3 regions of the Streptomyces sp. NPDC051320 genome follow, and region 1 is predicted to be linked to each of the others. Evidence: riboswitches for the same ligand, from Rfam matches in the RefSeq annotation. Region 1 holds a riboswitch; each other region holds the start of a gene.
The links. Region 1 has a riboswitch for cobalamin ahead of AB0M87_RS27320 (HoxN/HupN/NixA family nickel/cobalt transporter). Riboswitches for the same ligand answer to the same signal wherever they lie in the genome.
Positions count from the first base shown of each region.

Region 2: it holds a riboswitch for cobalamin, as region 1 does, so the genes downstream of both, AB0M87_RS02940 (ribonucleoside-diphosphate reductase subunit alpha) here and AB0M87_RS27320 (HoxN/HupN/NixA family nickel/cobalt transporter) in region 1, are expected to answer to the same signal.
Region 3: it holds a riboswitch for cobalamin, as region 1 does, so the genes downstream of both, cobN (cobaltochelatase subunit CobN) here and AB0M87_RS27320 (HoxN/HupN/NixA family nickel/cobalt transporter) in region 1, are expected to answer to the same signal.

Region 1 is NZ_JBFBAL010000014.1:89,953-95,750, reverse strand. Features, by position in the region: gene AB0M87_RS27340 (class I SAM-dependent methyltransferase) at 1-219, shown strand, start outside; gene AB0M87_RS27335 (MFS transporter) at 264-1,988, opposite strand; gene AB0M87_RS27330 (MarR family transcriptional regulator) at 2,058-2,525, opposite strand; gene AB0M87_RS27325 (metalloregulator ArsR/SmtB family transcription factor) at 2,594-2,947, opposite strand; cobalamin riboswitch at 3,015-3,231, shown strand; gene AB0M87_RS27320 (HoxN/HupN/NixA family nickel/cobalt transporter) at 3,229-4,422, shown strand; gene AB0M87_RS27315 (FAD:protein FMN transferase) at 4,432-5,151, opposite strand; gene AB0M87_RS27310 (FMN-binding protein) at 5,186-5,650, opposite strand; gene AB0M87_RS27305 (ferric reductase-like transmembrane domain-containing protein) at 5,660-5,798, opposite strand, start outside.
Region 2 is NZ_JBFBAL010000001.1:603,140-608,937, forward strand. Features, by position in the region: gene AB0M87_RS02925 (DUF3311 domain-containing protein) at 309-551, shown strand; gene mctP (monocarboxylate uptake permease MctP) at 548-2,179, shown strand; partial or broken gene AB0M87_RS02935 (GNAT family N-acetyltransferase) at 2,311-2,810, shown strand; cobalamin riboswitch at 2,867-3,002, shown strand; gene AB0M87_RS02940 (ribonucleoside-diphosphate reductase subunit alpha) at 3,135-5,495, shown strand; gene AB0M87_RS02945 (ribonucleotide-diphosphate reductase subunit beta) at 5,495-5,798, shown strand, end outside.
Region 3 is NZ_JBFBAL010000003.1:449,606-455,403, reverse strand. Features, by position in the region: gene AB0M87_RS09725 (hypothetical protein) at 1-278, shown strand, start outside; gene cobN (cobaltochelatase subunit CobN) at 309-3,908, opposite strand; cobalamin riboswitch at 3,943-4,076, opposite strand; gene cobG (precorrin-3B synthase) at 4,312-5,694, shown strand; gene AB0M87_RS09710 (precorrin-8X methylmutase) at 5,691-5,798, shown strand, end outside.

The DNA.
Region 1 (5,798 bases):
CGTGCCGGACTCCAGGCCGCGGCGAAAGGGGCCGGAGCAGCGGGCACCCCGTTCATCAGCTTCTTCGCCCCGCCGGAGATGCTGGCACTGGCCCGCGACGCCGGATTCAAAGAAGCCCGGCACGTGTCGGCCGCCATGCTCAACCAGAGGTACTTCGCGGGCCGGACGGACGGCCTCGGGACGTCGAGCGGAGAGGAACTGCTGGTAGCGACCACCTGACCCGGGAGCCCCCGGCCCTCGGGTGTTGCGACCTGCCGTAGGAGTCAGGCCGGGCTGTTGCGCAGATCCGCCAGGGTGGCCGTGGTGAGCGGTCGCGGGGTGTGGTTCGGGTCTATGAGGACGACGGTGCAGGCGGCGGTGTGGGTGAGGGCGGTGGTGAAGCTGCCGTTGGCGAACTGGGTGAGAGGGCCGTGCGGGGAACGTCCGACGGTGATGGTCCGGGCGTGGATGTCGGCGGCGTGCTGGGCCAGGGCGCGGCCGGCAGCGGCGTGGTCGCCGACGCTGGTGAGGATCTGGCCGGTGGCGGCGATGCCTTGCGCCGAGAGGCGGTCGAGGTGACTGGTGACGGCCGCGCGGGCCTGCTCGGCGGTCTCGGTTTCGGCGGCCTGCTCCTCGACGACAGCGGTCTGCTGGACGTGCACGACCTCCAGGGGACTGCCGGTGTCGCGGGCGAGTCGGGCCGCGGTGTCGACGATGGCGGCCGCCCTGTCGTGGGCACCGACGGCGACGATGACCGGAGGCGTATCGGTCGTCGGGGCGGGGGCGCCCACGGGCGTGAGCGAGGGGGCCATGGGCCTGCCTTCGGCAGGGCGCTCCTCGGCCTGGCGGAGCAGGCGGTGACCGCTGGCCAGGACGGGGATGGCCAGGAGGAAGGTGGCGGCGCCCAGGTAGAAGGGGACGCCCAGGTCGGTGGCGTCGGCCAGCTTGCCGGCGACGAAGGGGGCCAGGCCGCCACCGATGAAGCGGAGAAAGCCGTACGCGGAGGAGGCCACCGGGCGCTCGACCGGGGAGACGAGCATGACGGCCTGAGTGGTGAGGGTGTTGTTGATGCCGATGAAGGCGCCGCTCACGATGACGGCCACGATGACCACGGTCGGGGTGCTGACACCCGCGGCGATGACGGCCATCACGATGCCGAGGCCGAACAGGTTGGCGTACAGCACGGGTGCGGTGCCGTAACGGGCCTGCAGGCGCGGGGCGAAGAAGACGCTGAAGGCGGCCACCAGGAGCCCCCAGCCGGTGAAGACCAGGCCGAGCTGATGGGCGCTCAGCTCCATGGGGTAGGGGGCGTAGCCGAGCATGGTGAAGAAGCCCCAGTTGTACAGCAGGGCCATGATCCCCATGGTCAGCAGTCCGCGGTGGCGCAGCGCCCTGAGCGGGGCGAGGGGCGACGTAGCACGTTTCGGCTTGGGCAGGTCGGGGACGAACGCGATGGTCGCGGTCAGGGCGATGGCCATCAGGATCGCGACGCCGAAGAACGGGCCGCGCCAGCTGATGCCGCCCAACTCCCCGCCGAGCAAAGGGCCGACGGCGATGCCGAGTCCCAGGGCGGTCTCGTACAGGATGATCGCCCCGCCGAAGCCGCCGCTGGCCGATGCGACGATGACGGCGAGGGAGGTGGCGATGAACAGCGCGTTGCCCAGCCCCCAGCCGGCGCGGAAGCCGACGATGCCGTTGATGGAGCCGGTACTGCCGGCCAGGGCGGCGAAGACCACGATGACCGCCAGGCCGATGACGAGGGTGCGCTTGGCGCCGAGGTGGCTGGAGACCCAGCCGACGAAGAGCATGGCGACGGCGGTGACGATCAGGTAGCTGCTGAACAGCAGGGAGACCTGACTGGGCGAGGCGTGCAGGCTCTTGCCGAGGGCGGGGAGGATCGGGTCGACCAGGCCGATGCCCATGAAGGAGATGACGCAGGCGAACGCGACGGCCCAGACGGCCTTCGGCTGCTTGAACGGGCTGGCGGTCTTCCCGTGCGAAGCACTCATGTGCGGTTCTCTCTCCTTACGTTGGCGGGGAAGCGGGGAAGCGGCGAAACGTCGCCACAACGGGTGGTTTCAGGAGCGCGCCTGCCGGTCCTGGATCGCACGAGCCAGCGCCGGCAGCGCAAGCGTCACCGCATGCTGTTCGGATTCCGTCAGCTCTTCGATCAGCTGCTGCAGCGCCTCTGTTCGCTCGGTGCGCCGCTGACCGAAGACCTCCAGGCCGAGGTCGGTGGCTTCAACCAGGACGCCCCGGCCGTCACGGCTGTCGGTGGTGCGCCGTACCAGGGCCGCGCGTTCCATACGGGTGACGAGCTGGGTCATGTTCGGTTGCGAGACCCCCTCCGCCCGGGCCAGTTCGGTCAGCCGGGAGGGGCCCTCGCGGCCCAGCCGGCCCAGCGCCGAGGAGGCTGCGGTGCTCAGGCCGCCGGCGGTCGCGCTGTGCCGCACGTAGCGAACGATCCGCTCTACGGCGGTCATCAGCTCTTCCGGGGATGCGTCGGATGCGTCGGACGCCTCGATGAGTGGGGCGTCCGGGTCCATAACCCGCTTATGCATAGGGTCATTATGCATATAGATGTAGGTGGAATCAATACCCACGCCGACGGGCGCTACCCGTGGGCGCACCGCCCCAACAGGTCGGCCACCGCGCCGTCGACGATGCGGTAGCGGACCACCCGGCCGTCCTTGTCGCCCGCCACCACACCCGCGGCCCGGAGGAGGCGCAGGGCCTGGGAGACGGCCGGGTCCTTCATGCCGGTGGCGACCGCGAGGTCGGACACGGCGATGGGGCCCGCCCGGTGGACTGCGATCAGCAGGGCGAGCCGTCCGGGGTCGGCCAGCAGGGAGAAGCGGTCGGCCCAGGAGCGGACGTGATCGGGCTCTCCGATGGCGGCGATGGCGTCACAGACCCGGTGGTCGTCGATGATGCGGTGGCCGGCGCGCTCGGCGGGAACGAGGTGCATGCGGTGATCCTTGCACGTCGGCATCTGTGATCTTCGGCACCTGCGCAACTGTGCAGGCTTGCAAGCGTTGTTGTCGGCAACCTAGGGTGGGCCGGGTCGTGGTGTTCGGGAAGACCGGTGACAGGCCCTCATAAGCCTCAGACCGGAGCGGCCCTCGCCACTGTGATCGGGGAGTTCCCGGCCCATGACACCACTGGCCGCAGAGCGCGGCTGGGAAGGTGGGCCGGGGGCGAGCGTCAGCGAACCCGTAAGCCAGGAGACCGGCCACGGCATCTCACGAAGTGATCCACGAGGTGCTGGAGCGTGACCGTATGACCCTGCCCCACTCAAGCCTGCCCCCCTCAGGCTTGCCCGACACAGCTGCGCCCCACTGCGGTGCGTCTCATCAAGCCGCGCCCCACCCCACCGCGTTCGCCTGGCGACGCTCGGACACCCTCCGCACGGCTGGACTGCTCGGCGTGATCGCCGCCCTCCACGTGGTGGCTTTCGGCATCCTGTTGCTGCTGGTGGTGCCGCGGCACTACGAGGTCGGCTCCCAGGCGTTCGGCATCGGCCTGGGCGTCACCGCCTACACGCTCGGCATGCGGCACGCGTTCGACGCGGACCACATCGCCGCAATCGACAACACCACGCGCAAGCTCATGGCCGACGGCAAGCGGCCGGTGTCCGTGGGCTTCTGGTTCGCGCTGGGGCACTCCAGTGTCGTCGTCGCGATGGCGGCCCTGGTCGCCGGGGGAGCGCGCCTCGCGGGCGTGCTGGCCAGCGAGAACTCAGGTACCCACCAGATGCTCGGCGCCGTCAGTACCACCATCTCCGGTTCCTTCCTCTACCTCATCGCGGCGCTGAACCTGGTGGCGTTGTTCGGCATCCTGCGGGTGTTCAGGTCGATGCGGGCGGGACGGTTCGACGAGACGGAGCTCGAAGCGCAGCTGGATTCCCGGGGGTTCATGAACCGCATCCTGGGCCGCTTCACGAAGTCCGTCAGCCGGCCGGGCCAGATGTATCCGCTCGGCTTCCTCTTCGGTCTCGGCTTCGACACCGCCACCGAGGTCACCCTGATGGTGATGGCCGGCAGTGGCGCCGCCGCCGGGATGCCCTGGTACGCGATCCTGTGCCTGCCGCTGCTGTTCGCCGCGGGGATGAGCCTCTTCGACACCCTCGACGGCACGTTCATGAACTTCGCGTACCAGTGGGCGTTCTCGAACCCGGTACGCAAGGTGTTCTACAACCTCGCCATCACCGGCCTGTCGATCGCCGTCGCCTTCTTCATCGGCACCATCGAGCTGGTCACCGTCCTGCACGACAAACTCGACCTCAAGGACGCGGTGACCGACTGGGTAGCCGGCCTCGACCTGGGCAACGTCGGTTACATCATCGTGGGTCTCTTCGTGGTGGTGTGGGCGGCGGCACTGGGTTACTGGCGGATAGCCAGGGTCGAAGAACGCTGGACGGCCCGCACCGCGGACGGGGGCTGAGCCGGCGCGTCAGTCGCCGCTGGGGAAACCTGCGGTCCGCCAGACGCTGCCGTCGGGCCGGACGGCCAGCGCCTCGTAACCCTCCAGCGACTCCAGCCAGTCGCGCGCGTCCTCGCCCCGGGCGAACGCGGCGGTGGCGTAGGCGTCCGTCAGGGTCAGCCGGGGGCCGGTGACCGTGACGGAGGCGAGCCCGGTGGCGGGCTTGCCGGTGTGCGGGTCGAGGATGTGGGCGCCGCGTTCCGCGGTGCCCGAGGTGGCGACCGCCAGGTCCCGGCCGGTGACGACGGTGGCGAGTTCGCCGGGGGACAGCGGGTGGGCGACACCGATGCGCCAGGGCGTGCCGGGGGACGCCTCGCCGCGCAACTGGAGGTCGCCGCCGCCGTTGACGCAGGCGTTGTGTGCGCCGGCCTCATGCAGGAGCTGCGCGGCGGCTTCCGTCGCCCAGCCCTTGACGAGCCCGGAGGGGTCGAGGCTGCCGCCCGGGGTGGCGGTGAACCAGCCGTGGCTGGTCTCGTCCGCCGTCCTGCAGAGGGCGAGTACGTCACGGACCTCGGGCGGGCAGGCCCCCAGGGTGGTCTCGCCGCGTCCGAGGCGGCTGATGGCGCTGTCCGGGCGGTAGGTGGAGAACACCGCGTCGACGTGGTGCAGTCCCCGGACGGCTTCGGCCAGCGCGCGGTGGATGGCGGCGGTGGGCGTGTCGCGGATGTCGAAGGAGAAGACCGTCCCCATCACGTGCTCGACGTGGCGCAGCCCGCGCCCGGCGTCAGGCACCGGCCTTGTCCAGTGCGCTCTGCAGTGACTGGATGTAGCCCTGGCTGGTGTAACTCGCACCGGATACGGAGTCGATGTGGGCGCTCTGCGCGCCCAGCGCCTCCTGGGTCAGCCGGGGCACGGAGTAGGAGGCGATCTCCTGGTCCCGGCCACCCCGGTCCGGGACCTGGAGCACCTTTACGGCGGTGAGCTTGCCCTTGGCCAGGGTGACCGCGACCTGCACCGGGCCGTACTGGGTGTCGACGGCGTCACCGGTGAAGGTGCCCGTTCCGCTCCCGGCGCCCGCCTGCGCGCTCGCCGTGGCGTGCGGGGAGGAGCCGGTCGTGGCGTGCGGGGCCGAGCCGGCCGTGGACCTCGGCGATGCGGCGGCGAGGGCGGGCAGCTGGTGCGGTTTGAGCGAGAGCAGCGCGACGACCAGGGCACTGAACCCGGCGGAGGCGATGACGGCACGACGCATGGCGTTCTCCTAAAGGGCGAAGGACTCGTGGTGGATACGGCGGCCGGGCACACCCGCATCACGCAGTGCGCCGATCGCGGCCTCCGTCATGCCGGGCGGGCCGCAGAGATAGACGTCGTGGGCGGCCAGGTCGGGGACGAGAGAGCCC
Region 2 (5,798 bases), on a different contig from region 1:
CGGGGCGGCCTGCGCGAAGGCCACGCAGGGGCGTGCGGGGGCGTGCGGGGGCTATCCGGCGGGCGTTGTCGGAACCCGCCCGCATCGGACCACGCCGAGGCCTGCCGTTACCGCCGTCACCTGCGCTAACGTCCTCGGGTCAAGCGCAGGAACGACAGGGCCCCGGCACAGTTCCGGCACCGTAGGTTCCGATGAACCCCAGGGCGTTGCCGTACCGATATGCGGACAGGGGTTCCGCTGCTCGGACCGCCTCGCTTAGATTTCCCTGCGCCTTCTATCAGGTGCTCAGTGAGGGGACGGACCGCACCATGCCGGACAAAAGACCGCTGATCACGCCGGGGCGCGTGGTCATCGCGGTATGCCTGATCGCGCCCTTCGTTTCGATGCTCTGGGTGAGCTCGTACGCCAAGGTGGACCCGACCTTCATCGGCATCCCCTTCTTCTACTGGTACCAGATGCTCTGGGTGCTCATTTCGACCGCACTCACGATGCTCGCGTACAAGCTGTGGCAGCGTGACCAGCGCGCCCGCAAGGGAGGTGCGTCCGCATGAAGGACGGTGTGAACGGCATCGCTCTCGGTGTCTTCATCTTCTTCTTCGTCGCCGTCACGGTCATCGGCTTCATGGCCGCGCGCTGGCGCAGGGCCGACACCTCGGCGAGTCTCGACGAGTGGGGCCTGGGCGGCCGTTCGTTCGGGACCTGGGTCACCTGGTTCCTGCTCGGCGGCGACCTGTACACGGCGTACACCTTCGTCGCCGTGCCCGCGGCCATCTACGCGGCGGGCGCGGCCGGCTTCTTCGCCGTGCCGTACACCATCCTGGTCTACCCGCTGATCTTCACTTTCCTGCCGCGGCTCTGGTCGGTGTCGCACAAGCACGGCTACGTGACGACCTCGGACTTCGTCCGCGGTCGCTTCGGCTCCAAGGGACTCTCGCTGGCGGTCGCCGTCACCGGCATCCTCGCCACGATGCCGTACATCGCCCTTCAGCTGGTCGGCATCCAGGCGGTGCTCGACGTGATGGGCGTGGGCGGCGAGAGCGGCAACTGGTTCGTCAAGGACCTCCCGCTGCTGATCGCCTTCGCGGTGCTCGCCGCGTACACCTACTCGTCCGGGCTGCGGGCCCCCGCGCTGATCGCCTTCGTCAAGGACGGGCTGATCTACCTCGTCATCATCGTGGCGATCATCTACATCCCGATCAAGCTCGGCGGCTTCGACGACATCTTCGCCAAGGCCGGTCATGCCTTCACGCAGACCAATCCGGCGACCGGCAAACCCCGCGGGGCGCTGGTACCGGGCGTGGCCGGTCAGTGGGGTTACGCCACGCTGGCGCTCGGCTCGGCGCTCGCGCTGTTCATGTATCCGCACTCCATCACGGCGACGCTCTCCTCGCGCAGCCGTAACGTGATCCGGCGCAACACCGCGATCCTCCCGCTGTACTCGCTGATGCTGGGTCTGCTCGCGCTGCTCGGCTTCATGGCGATCGCGGCCGGCGTCAAGGTCAAGAACGGCCAGCTGGCGATCCCGCAGCTGTTCGAGAACATGTTCCCCGACTGGTTCGCCGGGGTGGCCTTCGCCGCCATCGGCATCGGTGCCCTGGTCCCCGCGGCGATCATGTCCATCGCCGCCGCGAACCTCTTCACCCGCAACATCTACAAGGACTTCCTGAAGCCGGACGCGACAGCGGCGCAGGAAGCCAAGGTCTCCAAGCTGGTCTCGCTGGTGGTGAAGGTCGGCGCGCTGATCTTCGTCCTCTCCATGGACAAGACGGTCGCGATCAACTTCCAGTTGCTCGGCGGCATCTGGATCCTCCAGACGATGCCCGCACTCGTCGGTGGCCTCTTCACCCGGTGGTTCCACCGCTGGGCGCTGCTGGCCGGCTGGGCGGTCGGCATGGTCTACGGGACACTCGCCGCCTACGGCGTCGCCAGCCCCACGCAGAAGCACTTCGGCGGGTCCTCCAAGGAGATCCCGGGTCTCGGCGAGATCGGCTACATCGGTCTCACCGCCTTCGTCATGAACGTCGTGGTGACGGTGGTGCTGACCTTCGTCCTCAACGCCGTCAAGGCACCGGCGGGGATCGACGAGACCTCGCCGGAGGACTACACGGCGGACGCCGGTGATCCCGGAGTCCAGGTGGAGCTCCCGCCGGCCACGGCGGGTGCGCCGGGCGGGCACTGACACGCCGTTGGCCCGCCTGCGGAGGGGCCGTACCGCTCACCGGTGGTGAGCGGTACGGCCCCTCCGCCTTTCGTCCGCCTTCGCCTTTCGGCCACCTCCGGCTGTCGGACCCGTGCGGCAGACTTCGCCGTATGGACATCACCATCAGAGTGGCCGACCCCGGGGAGTACGAGGAGCTCGGCGACATCACCGCGCAGGCCTACCTCGGCGACGGCTTGCTGGACTTCGGCGCCGACGACCCGTATCCGACCGAGCTGCGCGCCGTGGCACGGCGTGCCGCCGACGCCGAAGTGCTGGTCGCGGCAGATGGCCAGGGCGGGATCCTCGGCGGGGTGACCTACGCGCCGCCCGGGAGCGAATGGGCCGACATAGCCCGGGCCGACGAGGCCGAATTCCGGATGTTGGCGGTCGCCCGGAAGGCGCGTCGGCGGGGGCCGGCGAGGCGCTGGTGCGCGCCTGTATCGAGCGTGCCAAGGCTACCGAGGGGGTGTCGGCGCTCGTTCTCTCGACCCAGCCGGCCATGCTCGGCGCGCACCGGATATACGCCGGGCTGGGCTTCCTGCGCACCCCCGAGCGGGACTGGGAGCCGGTCCCGGGGCTCCCTCTGATGACGTACGCCCTGACACTCTGACACAGGGCCCGGCACACCACCGCGACACAAGATATGGGGGGTGACACAACCAACGCCCACCACATGTATGCTCAGGCTCGCTGTCGCCGCAGGGGAATCCGGTGCGAATCCGGAACTGTCCCGCAACGGTGTGAACAGTGCGCTTTCGCGCACCGTGGAGTCCGAGGACCTGCCGACGGCGCATCCGGCTCGACCGAACCGGATGGGAACCGTCCGGGCCTCGCGGTTGGGCCGGCGGATGCTGTGCGGTGCGCTGCCCTGCGGTGCACCCGTGCGCACCCGCGTCTCCTCCGCCCGGCCCGGCCGAGCGAGGGAGAGCGCACCGTGACCACCGCGCCCACCGCACCTGCCGCCGAAGTCCGGGGACGGCTGACGGACGCCCCGGGAACCGCACTGCTGCGGCTTCTGACCGACCTCACAGCCGGCCTCCCCGACACCGACCCCGGCAAGGTCGCCGCCGCCGCGCTGCGCGGTCGCCACGCCGGGTCGGACGAGGCGGAGTTGCGGGAGCTCGCCACCGAGGCGGCCGCGGGACTCATCTCGGAGGACCCGGCCTACTCACAGCTGGCGGCGCGGCTGCTGACCCGGACCATCGCCGAAGAGGCGGCCGGGCAGGGCGCGGTGTCGTTCTCCGCCTCGTTGGGCGTCGGCCACCGCGAGGGCCTGATCGCGGACCGCACAGCGGACTTCGTACGACGGCACGGGGCGCGCCTCGACGCGCTCATCGACACCGGCGCCGACGACCGCTTCGGATACTTCGGCCTGCGCACCCTCTACAGCCGCTACCTGCTGCGCCACCCGATCACCCGCCAGGTCATCGAGACCCCGCAGCACTTCATGCTCCGGGTGGCCTGCGGGCTGGCCGATGACGCGTCGGAACGCGCCGTGGACGAAGTCGCCGCGCTGTACGGCCTGATGAGCCGGCTCGACTACCTCCCCTCCTCACCCACCCTCTTCAACTCCGGCACCCGGCACCCCCAGATGTCGTCCTGCTATCTCCTCGACTCGCCGCTGGACGAGCTCGACTCGATCTACCGTCGCTATCACGAGGTCGCCAGGCTCTCGAAGCACGCCGGCGGAATCGGCCTCTCGTACTCCCGGATCCGCTCCCGGGGTTCGCTCATCCGCGGCACCAACGGCCACTCCAACGGCATCGTCCCCTTCCTGCGCACCCTCGACTCGTCGGTCGCCGCCGTCAACCAGGGCGGCCGGCGCAAGGGGGCGGCCTGCGTCTACCTCGAGACCTGGCACGCGGACATCGAGGAGTTCCTGGAACTGCGCGACAACACCGGTGAGGAGGCGCGGCGTACGCACAATCTGAACCTGGCGCACTGGATCCCCGACGAGTTCATGCGCCGGGTCGACGCGGACGGCGACTGGTCGCTCTTCTCCCCCGTCGACGTCCCCGAACTGGCCGACCTGTGGGGCGACGCGTTCGACGCGGCGTACCGCGAGGCGGAGGCGGCGGGGCTCGCCCGGCGCACCATCCCCGCCCGGGAGCTGTACGGACGGATGATGCGCACCCTGGCGCAGACCGGCAACGGCTGGATGACCTTCAAGGACGCCTCGAACCGCACCGCCAACCAGACCGCCGAGCCCGGCGCCGTCGTCCACTCGTCGAACCTGTGCACCGAGATCCTGGAGGTCACGGACGACGGCGAGACCGCCGTCTGCAACCTCGGCTCGGTCAACGTCGGCGCCTTCGTCTCCGGCGACTCCATCGACTGGGAGCGGCTCGACGAGACCGTCCGCACCGCCGTCACCTTCCTCGACCGGGTGGTGGACATCAACTTCTACCCGACCGAGCAGGCCGGCCGGTCCAACGCCAAGTGGCGTCCGGTGGGCCTGGGCGTCATGGGTCTGCAGGACGTCTTCTTCACCCTGCGGCTGCCCTTCGACTCGCCCCGTGCACGGGAGTTGTCCACCCGGATCGCCGAGCGGATCATGCTCGCCGCCTACGAGACGTCCTGCGAGCTCGCGGAGCTCAGTGGCCCGTTGCCCGCCTGGGAGAGGACCCGTGCGGCCCGCGGCGTGCTGCATCCGGACCACTACGACACCGCTCCCGCCTGGCCGGAACGCTGGGAAGCGCTGCGCGCCCGTATCGCGCGCAGCGGCATGCGCAACTCGCTGCTTCTCGCGATCGCGCCGACCGCGACCATCGCCTCGATCGCCGGCGTCTACGAGTGCATCGAGCCGCAGGTCTCGAACCTCTTCAAGCGCGAGACGCTGTCCGGTGAATTCCTTCAGGTCAACGCGTACCTGGTCAACGAGCTCAAACGGCTGGGGGTCTGGGACGCACAGTCCCGGGAGGCGCTGCGCGAGGCCAGCGGCTCGGTGCAGGGCTTCAGCTGGATCCCCGAGGATGTCCGCGCCCTGTACCGGACGGCATGGGAGATCCCGCAGCGGGGGCTGATCGACATGGCGGCCGCCCGTACGCCGTACCTGGACCAGAGCCAGTCGCTGAACCTGTTCCTGGAGACGCCGACCATCGGCAAGCTCAGCTCGATGTACGCCTACGCGTGGAAGCAGGGCCTGAAGACCACGTACTACCTGCGCTCGCGCCCGGCGACCCGGATCGCGCGGGCCGCGTCCGCCGCCACCGTCCCCGTACAGGCTCCGGCGCCCGACGAGGACGCCGTCGCCTGCTCCCTCGAAAACCCCGAATCCTGCGAGGCCTGCCAGTAATGACCACCCACCCGGAGACGACCGCGTCGCGCAGGAACCTGCTCGACCCGGGTTTCGAGCTGACCCTGCGTCCGATGCGCTACCCGGACTTCTACGAGCGCTACCGCGACGCGATCAAGAACACCTGGACGGTGGAGGAGGTCGACCTGCACTCGGACGTGACCGACCTGGCCAAGCTCTCACCGGGCGAGCAGCACATGATCGGACGGCTGGTCGCGTTCTTCGCGACGGGCGACTCGATCGTCTCCAACAACCTGGTGCTCACCCTCTACAAGCACATCAACTCCCCGGAGGCGCGGCTCT
Region 3 (5,798 bases), on a different contig from region 1:
AGAACAGCCACCCCGACCGCGGCCCCCGGGCGGCCCGATTCGCCGCGAATTTCCGCGCCGAACACGGCCACGGTCCCTCCGGCAAGCAACTCTGCGAGGGTGTGGGCTGGGGAGACCAGCCGAGCGAGCTGCGGAGCTTCATCGTCCGACGGCTCGTCGCCAATGAATGGCTGACCAGCACCGCGCCGGTGCCGTGGACCTTGCGCCCGGGCCGAGCGGCCCGGGCCGGCGCTTCCGGTGCTGCCCCCACCGTGACCCGGGCCGGCGCACCGCGCTGACCGAAGGCTGGTCGGGGCCCGGGAGCGGACTCAGTCCTTCCCCTCCAGTTCGCCCTCCGTCTCGAGGAACACCTTGCGGAGCTCGGCGAGCGCGGCAGGATCCGGCTCGGCCCACATACCGCGCGACTCGGCTTCCAGCAGACGCTCCGCGATGCCGTGCAGCGCCCAGGGGTTGGCCTCCTGCAGGAACGCGCGGTTCTCCGGGTCCATCACGTAGGTCTCGGTGAGCTTGTCGTACATCCAGTCGGCCACCACCCCGGTCGTGGCGTCGTACCCGAAGAGGTAGTCGACCGTGGCGGCGAGTTCGAAGGCGCCCTTGTAGCCGTGCCTGCGCATCGCGGCGATCCATCGCGGATTCACCACCCGGGCGCGGAACACCCGGGAGGTCTCCTCGACCAGCGTGCGGGTACGGACCGTTTCGGGCCGGGTGGAGTCACCGATGTAGGCCTCCGGAGCTGCCCCCTTCAGGGCGCGGACGGTGGCCACCATGCCGCCGTGGTACTGGAAGTAGTCGTCGGAATCGGCGATGTCGTGCTCGCGGGTGTCGGTGTTCTTGGCGGCGACCGCGATGCGCTTGTACGCGGTCTCCATCTCGGCACGGGCCGGCCGGCCGTCCAGTTCACGGCCGTAGGCGTAACCGCCCCACACCGTGTAGACCTCGGCGAGGTCGGCGTCGGTGCGCCAGTCCCGGGAGTCGATGAGCTGGAGCAGACCGGCGCCGTACGTGCCCGGGCGGGAGCCGAAGATACGGGTGGTGGCGCGGCGTTCGTCGCCGTGCTCGGCCAGGTCGGCCTGGGCGTGCGCGCGTACGTGGTTCGCTTCGGCCGGTTCGTCGAGGGAGGCGGCCAGCCGTACCGCGTCGTCCAGCAGGCCGATGGTGTGCGGGAAGGCGTCGCGGAAGAAGCCGCTGATACGCAGGGTGACATCGATGCGGGGCCGGCCGAGGTCGGAGAGCGGGATGGGCTCCAGACCGGTGACCCGGCGGGAAGCGTCGTCCCAGACCGGCCGGATGCCCAGCAGGGCGAGCGCCTCCGACACATCGTCGCCGGAGGTGCGCATCGCGCTCGTACCCCACAGCGAGAGGCCCACCGAGGTCGGCCAGTCACCGTTGTCGGTGCGGTAGCGCTCGAGAAGGGAGTCGGCCAGGAGCTGTCCGGTCTCCCAGGCGAGGCGTGACGGCACGGCCTTCGGGTCGACGGAGTAGAAGTTCCGCCCGGTCGGCAGGACGTTGACCAGTCCGCGCAGCGGCGACCCGGATGGTCCGGCCGGGACGAAACCGCCGCTCAGCGCGTGCACGGCGTGGTCGATCTCATCGGTGGTGGCGGAGAGCCGGGGAACGACCTGGCGGGCCGCGAAGTCCAGGATGTCGGCGACCTCCCGGGGGTGGCCGGAGGCGACACGGCCGACCGCGGCCGGATCCCAGTCCGCGTCCTCCATCGCCTGGACCAGGGCGCGGGCCTCCTCCTCCACGGCGTCGGCGGAAGTCCGGGTGGCGGCCGCCTCGTCGAGGCCGAGCGCCTCGCGCAGACCGGGCAGCGAGGTCGTACCGCCCCAGATCTGACGGGCCCGCAGGATGGCGAGGACCAGATTGACCCGGGCCGCACCGGCCGGCGGCGCCCCCAGCACATGGAGGCCGTCGCGGATCTGCGCGTCCTTGATCTCGCAGAGCCAGCCATCGATGTGCATGATGAACTCGTCGAAGCCCTCGTCGTCCGGGCGGTCCTCGAGGCCCAGGTCGTGGTCCAGCTTCGCGGCCTGGATCAGCGTCCAGATCTGCGCCCGGACCGCCGGCAGCTTGGCCGGGTCCATGGCGGCGATGGCCGCGTGCTCGTCGAGCAGTTGCTCCAGGCGCGCGATGTCCCCGTAGGACTCGGCGCGGGCCATCGGCGGCACCAGGTGGTCGACCAGGGTGGCGTGCACCCGGCGCTTGGCCTGGGTTCCCTCACCCGGGTCGTTGACCAGGAAGGGGTAGACGAGCGGCAGATCACCCAGCGCCGCGTCGGGGCCGCAGGCCGCGGAGAGCCCGGCGTTCTTGCCGGGCAGCCACTCCAGGTTGCCGTGCTTGCCGAGGTGCACCATCGCGTCCGCGCCGAAGCCGCCGTCCTCGCGGGCGGCCTGAATCCAGCGGTAGGCGGCCAAGTAGTGGTGGGAGGGCGGCAGATCCGGGTCGTGGTAGATCGCGATCGGGTTTTCGCCGAAGCCGCGCGGCGGCTGGATGAGGATGAGCAGATTGCCGCGGCGCAGCGCCGCGAGCACGATGTCGCCCTCGGGATTGCTGCTGCGGTCCACGAACATCTCGCCGGGTGGCGGGCCCCAGTGCCGCTCGACCGCGTCGCGCAGTTCCCGGGGGAGCCGGGCGTACCAGCGCCGGTAGTCGGCGGCCGGAATACGGACCGGATTGCGGGCCAGCTGTTCCTCGGTGAGCCACTCCTGGTCGTGGCCACCTGCCTCGATCAAAGCGTAGATCAGCTCGTCACCGTCGCCGGACTCGAGTCCCGGTACCGGCTCGTCGCCGAAGTCGTAGCCGTCCGCGCGCAGTCGGCGCAGCAGGGCCACGGCACTGGCAGGGGTGTCGAGACCGACCGCGTTGCCGATGCGTGAGTGCTTCGTCGGGTAGGCCGAGAGGACCAGCGCGAGCCGCTTCTCCGGGTTCGGCACGTGGCGAAGCCGTGCGTGGCGTACGGCGGTTCCGGCGACCCGGGCGGCCCGCTCCGGGTCGGCCACATAGGCCGGCAGCCCGTCCTCGTCGATCTCCTTGAAGGAGAACGGCACGGTGATCAGCCGGCCGTCGAATTCCGGCACCGCGATCTGGCTGGCGGCGTCCAGCGGCGAGACGCCCTCGTCGTTCTCCTCCCAGGCGCTGCGGGAGCCGGTCAGACAGAGCGCCTGCAGGATCGGTACGTCGAGCGCGGCGAGCGCACCCGCGTCCCACGCCTCCTCGTCGCCGCCCGCCGACGCCGCGGCCGGCTTGGTGCCGCCCGCCGCGAGGACGGTGGTGACGATCGCGTCGACGCCGCCGAGTGCGTCGAGCAGTTCGGGTTCGGGGGCGCGCAGCGAGGCGACGTACAGCGGCAGCGCCCGGCCGCCGGCGTCCTCCACGGCGCCGCACAGCGCGTCGATGAACGCGGTGTTGCCGCTCATGTGGTGGGCCCGGTAGTACAGCACCGCGACCAACGGGCCGCCGGCCCCCTCGCGTTCGGTGCGCTTCAGCGGGCCCCAGGTGGGGGCGGCGGCGGGCGGGTCGAAGCCGTGGCCGGTGAGCAGCACGGTGTCGGAGAGGAAACGGGCCAGCTGTTCGAGATTGCCGGGACCACCGTGCGCCAGGTAGGCGTGCGCCTCGGCGGCGATGCCGATGGGCACCGTGGAGGCTTCCATCAGCTGGGCGTCGGGGGCCTGTTCACCGGTGAGGACCACCACCGGCCGGTCACCGGAGAGCAGCAGGTCGATGCCCTCCTGCCAGGCACGCAGCCCACCGAGCAACCGGACGACGACGAGGTCGGCACCGTCCAGCAGAGCGGGCAGCTCACTCAGATCGAGCCTGGCCGGGTTGGCGAACCGGTACGGCACGGGGCCGCCCGCCGCACGGGCGCTGAGCAGGTCGGTGTCGGAGGTCGACAACAGCAGGAGCACGCGGCGCCCGGCCTTCCTCGGGGTCCGCGCCCCGGGCAGTGAGAAAACGGCGGGAGTTCCTGGCTCATCCGGTTCGCACCGGATTCACAGTGGCGGGACCACGCCGGATTCTCACCGGGCTTCCTCCCCGAGAAGCTGTTGTCCGACCCCCGCTGGGCTCGGGGCGTCTGGCACGCACGCTCGCGGCGTTGCCAAAATGCCCTAATAGCTCCGCTATGAGGACACTCCGGCGCCTTGCGATCGCACGCACCAGACGCCCTGAGCTGGTCCAACGGGGGTCGGACGACAGCTTCTGACGCCGTCTTCGGCGTTGACGGGCCGAGTGACCCGTCGAGCCGATACTAGCGGCCGGTGCCCCGGCGCGGGGCAGTCGCCCGGTGTGATGGTCGGTATGCTCGCCGCCATGCCACCGGCCAGCTCGTCCGCGACGACCAGCGACGACTCCTCGATGCGGGACCGCGGCGACGCCTGCCCCGGCGCGCTGCGGCTGCACTCGGCCGACGACGGCGCGCTGGCCCGCGTCCGGATTCCGGCCGGGATACTGACCGGACGGCAGGCCCGGGCCTTGGCGGACGCCGCCGAACGGCTGGGTGACGGCCGCCTGGACATCACCTCCCGGGGCAATATCCAGCTGCGCGGACTGGGCGACGACTGCGGCGGCGAACTGGCCGCCCTGCTGGACGGCGTGGGCCTGCTGCCGGCGCCCCGGCACGAACGCGTCCGCAACATCGTCGCCTCGCCGCTCTCCGGACTCGACGCGGCGCACCTGGCGAACGGAACGGGTCGAACGGACGTACTGCCGTGGGCAATGTCACTCGACCGGTTTCTCTGCGCGAGTGAGACGGCCACCGCGCTCTCCGGGCGTTTCCTCTTCGCATTCGACGACGGGCACCAGGACGTGGCCGCGCTCGGCGCCGATGTGACGGTGTGGGCCCGGCCGGACGGACAGGCGCTGATCCGCATCGGGGACGACCCGGACGCGCTCCGCATCCCGGCGAAGGACGCCGCGCGGGCCGCGCTGCTCGCCGCCGAAGTCTTTCTCGCCGTCTCCGGAAACGGCGGTACCCGCGCCTGGCGCGTACGCGAACTCGTCGACCCCGATCACCTCTTCGCGCTCTCCGCATCGCAGTTCGCCCGCCGCCTCGCCGCGGCCGGCATCACCGCGGAGCAGCACAGCGCAGCGCCCTCAGGCCCCACTTCGATGCCGCAGCCGGGCATCGTCGCGGGCTCCGACGAGCGCAGCGCGCTGTCGGTGGTGGCGCCGCTGGGGCGGCTGACGTCCGCTCAGTGGCGGCTCCTGGCCACGGTGGCCACCCAGCTCGGTGCGGACGAACTCCGCGTGACACCCTGGCGGGGCGTGGTTCTCCCGGGTCTGCCGACCGCCGGGGCGCCCGGGGTGCTGTCCGAACTCGCCGAGGCCGGACTGATCACCGACACCGCGTCCCCCTGGTGGGGAGTCGGCGCCTGTACGGGGTTGCCGGGCTGCGCCAAGTCACTGACCGACGTACGGGCCGAGGCGGCCGCCACTGCCGCCGCCGGTCACGGCGGGCTGCCGGTGTACTGGTCGGGCTGCGCACGCCGGTGCGGGCACCCGCCGGGGACCGCCTGGGTGGATGTGGTCGCCGCCGCATCCGACGGCTACGACGTCTTCGGCCCCGGTGCGACCGGCCGGCGGAGTGTGCCCACGGCGGAGATCGCCGACGCGGTCGCGGCGGCCCGTACCCCTTCAGCACCCTCACCACAGACCGCGTCCCCAGCACAGACCGCGCCCCCAGCACAGAGATGAGCGAGAGCATCGTGTTCGAGTACGAGAAGGACGGCGCGGCCATCTACCGCCGGTCCTTTGCCACCATCCGCGCCGAGGCGGACCTCACCGGCCTGCCCGCCGAC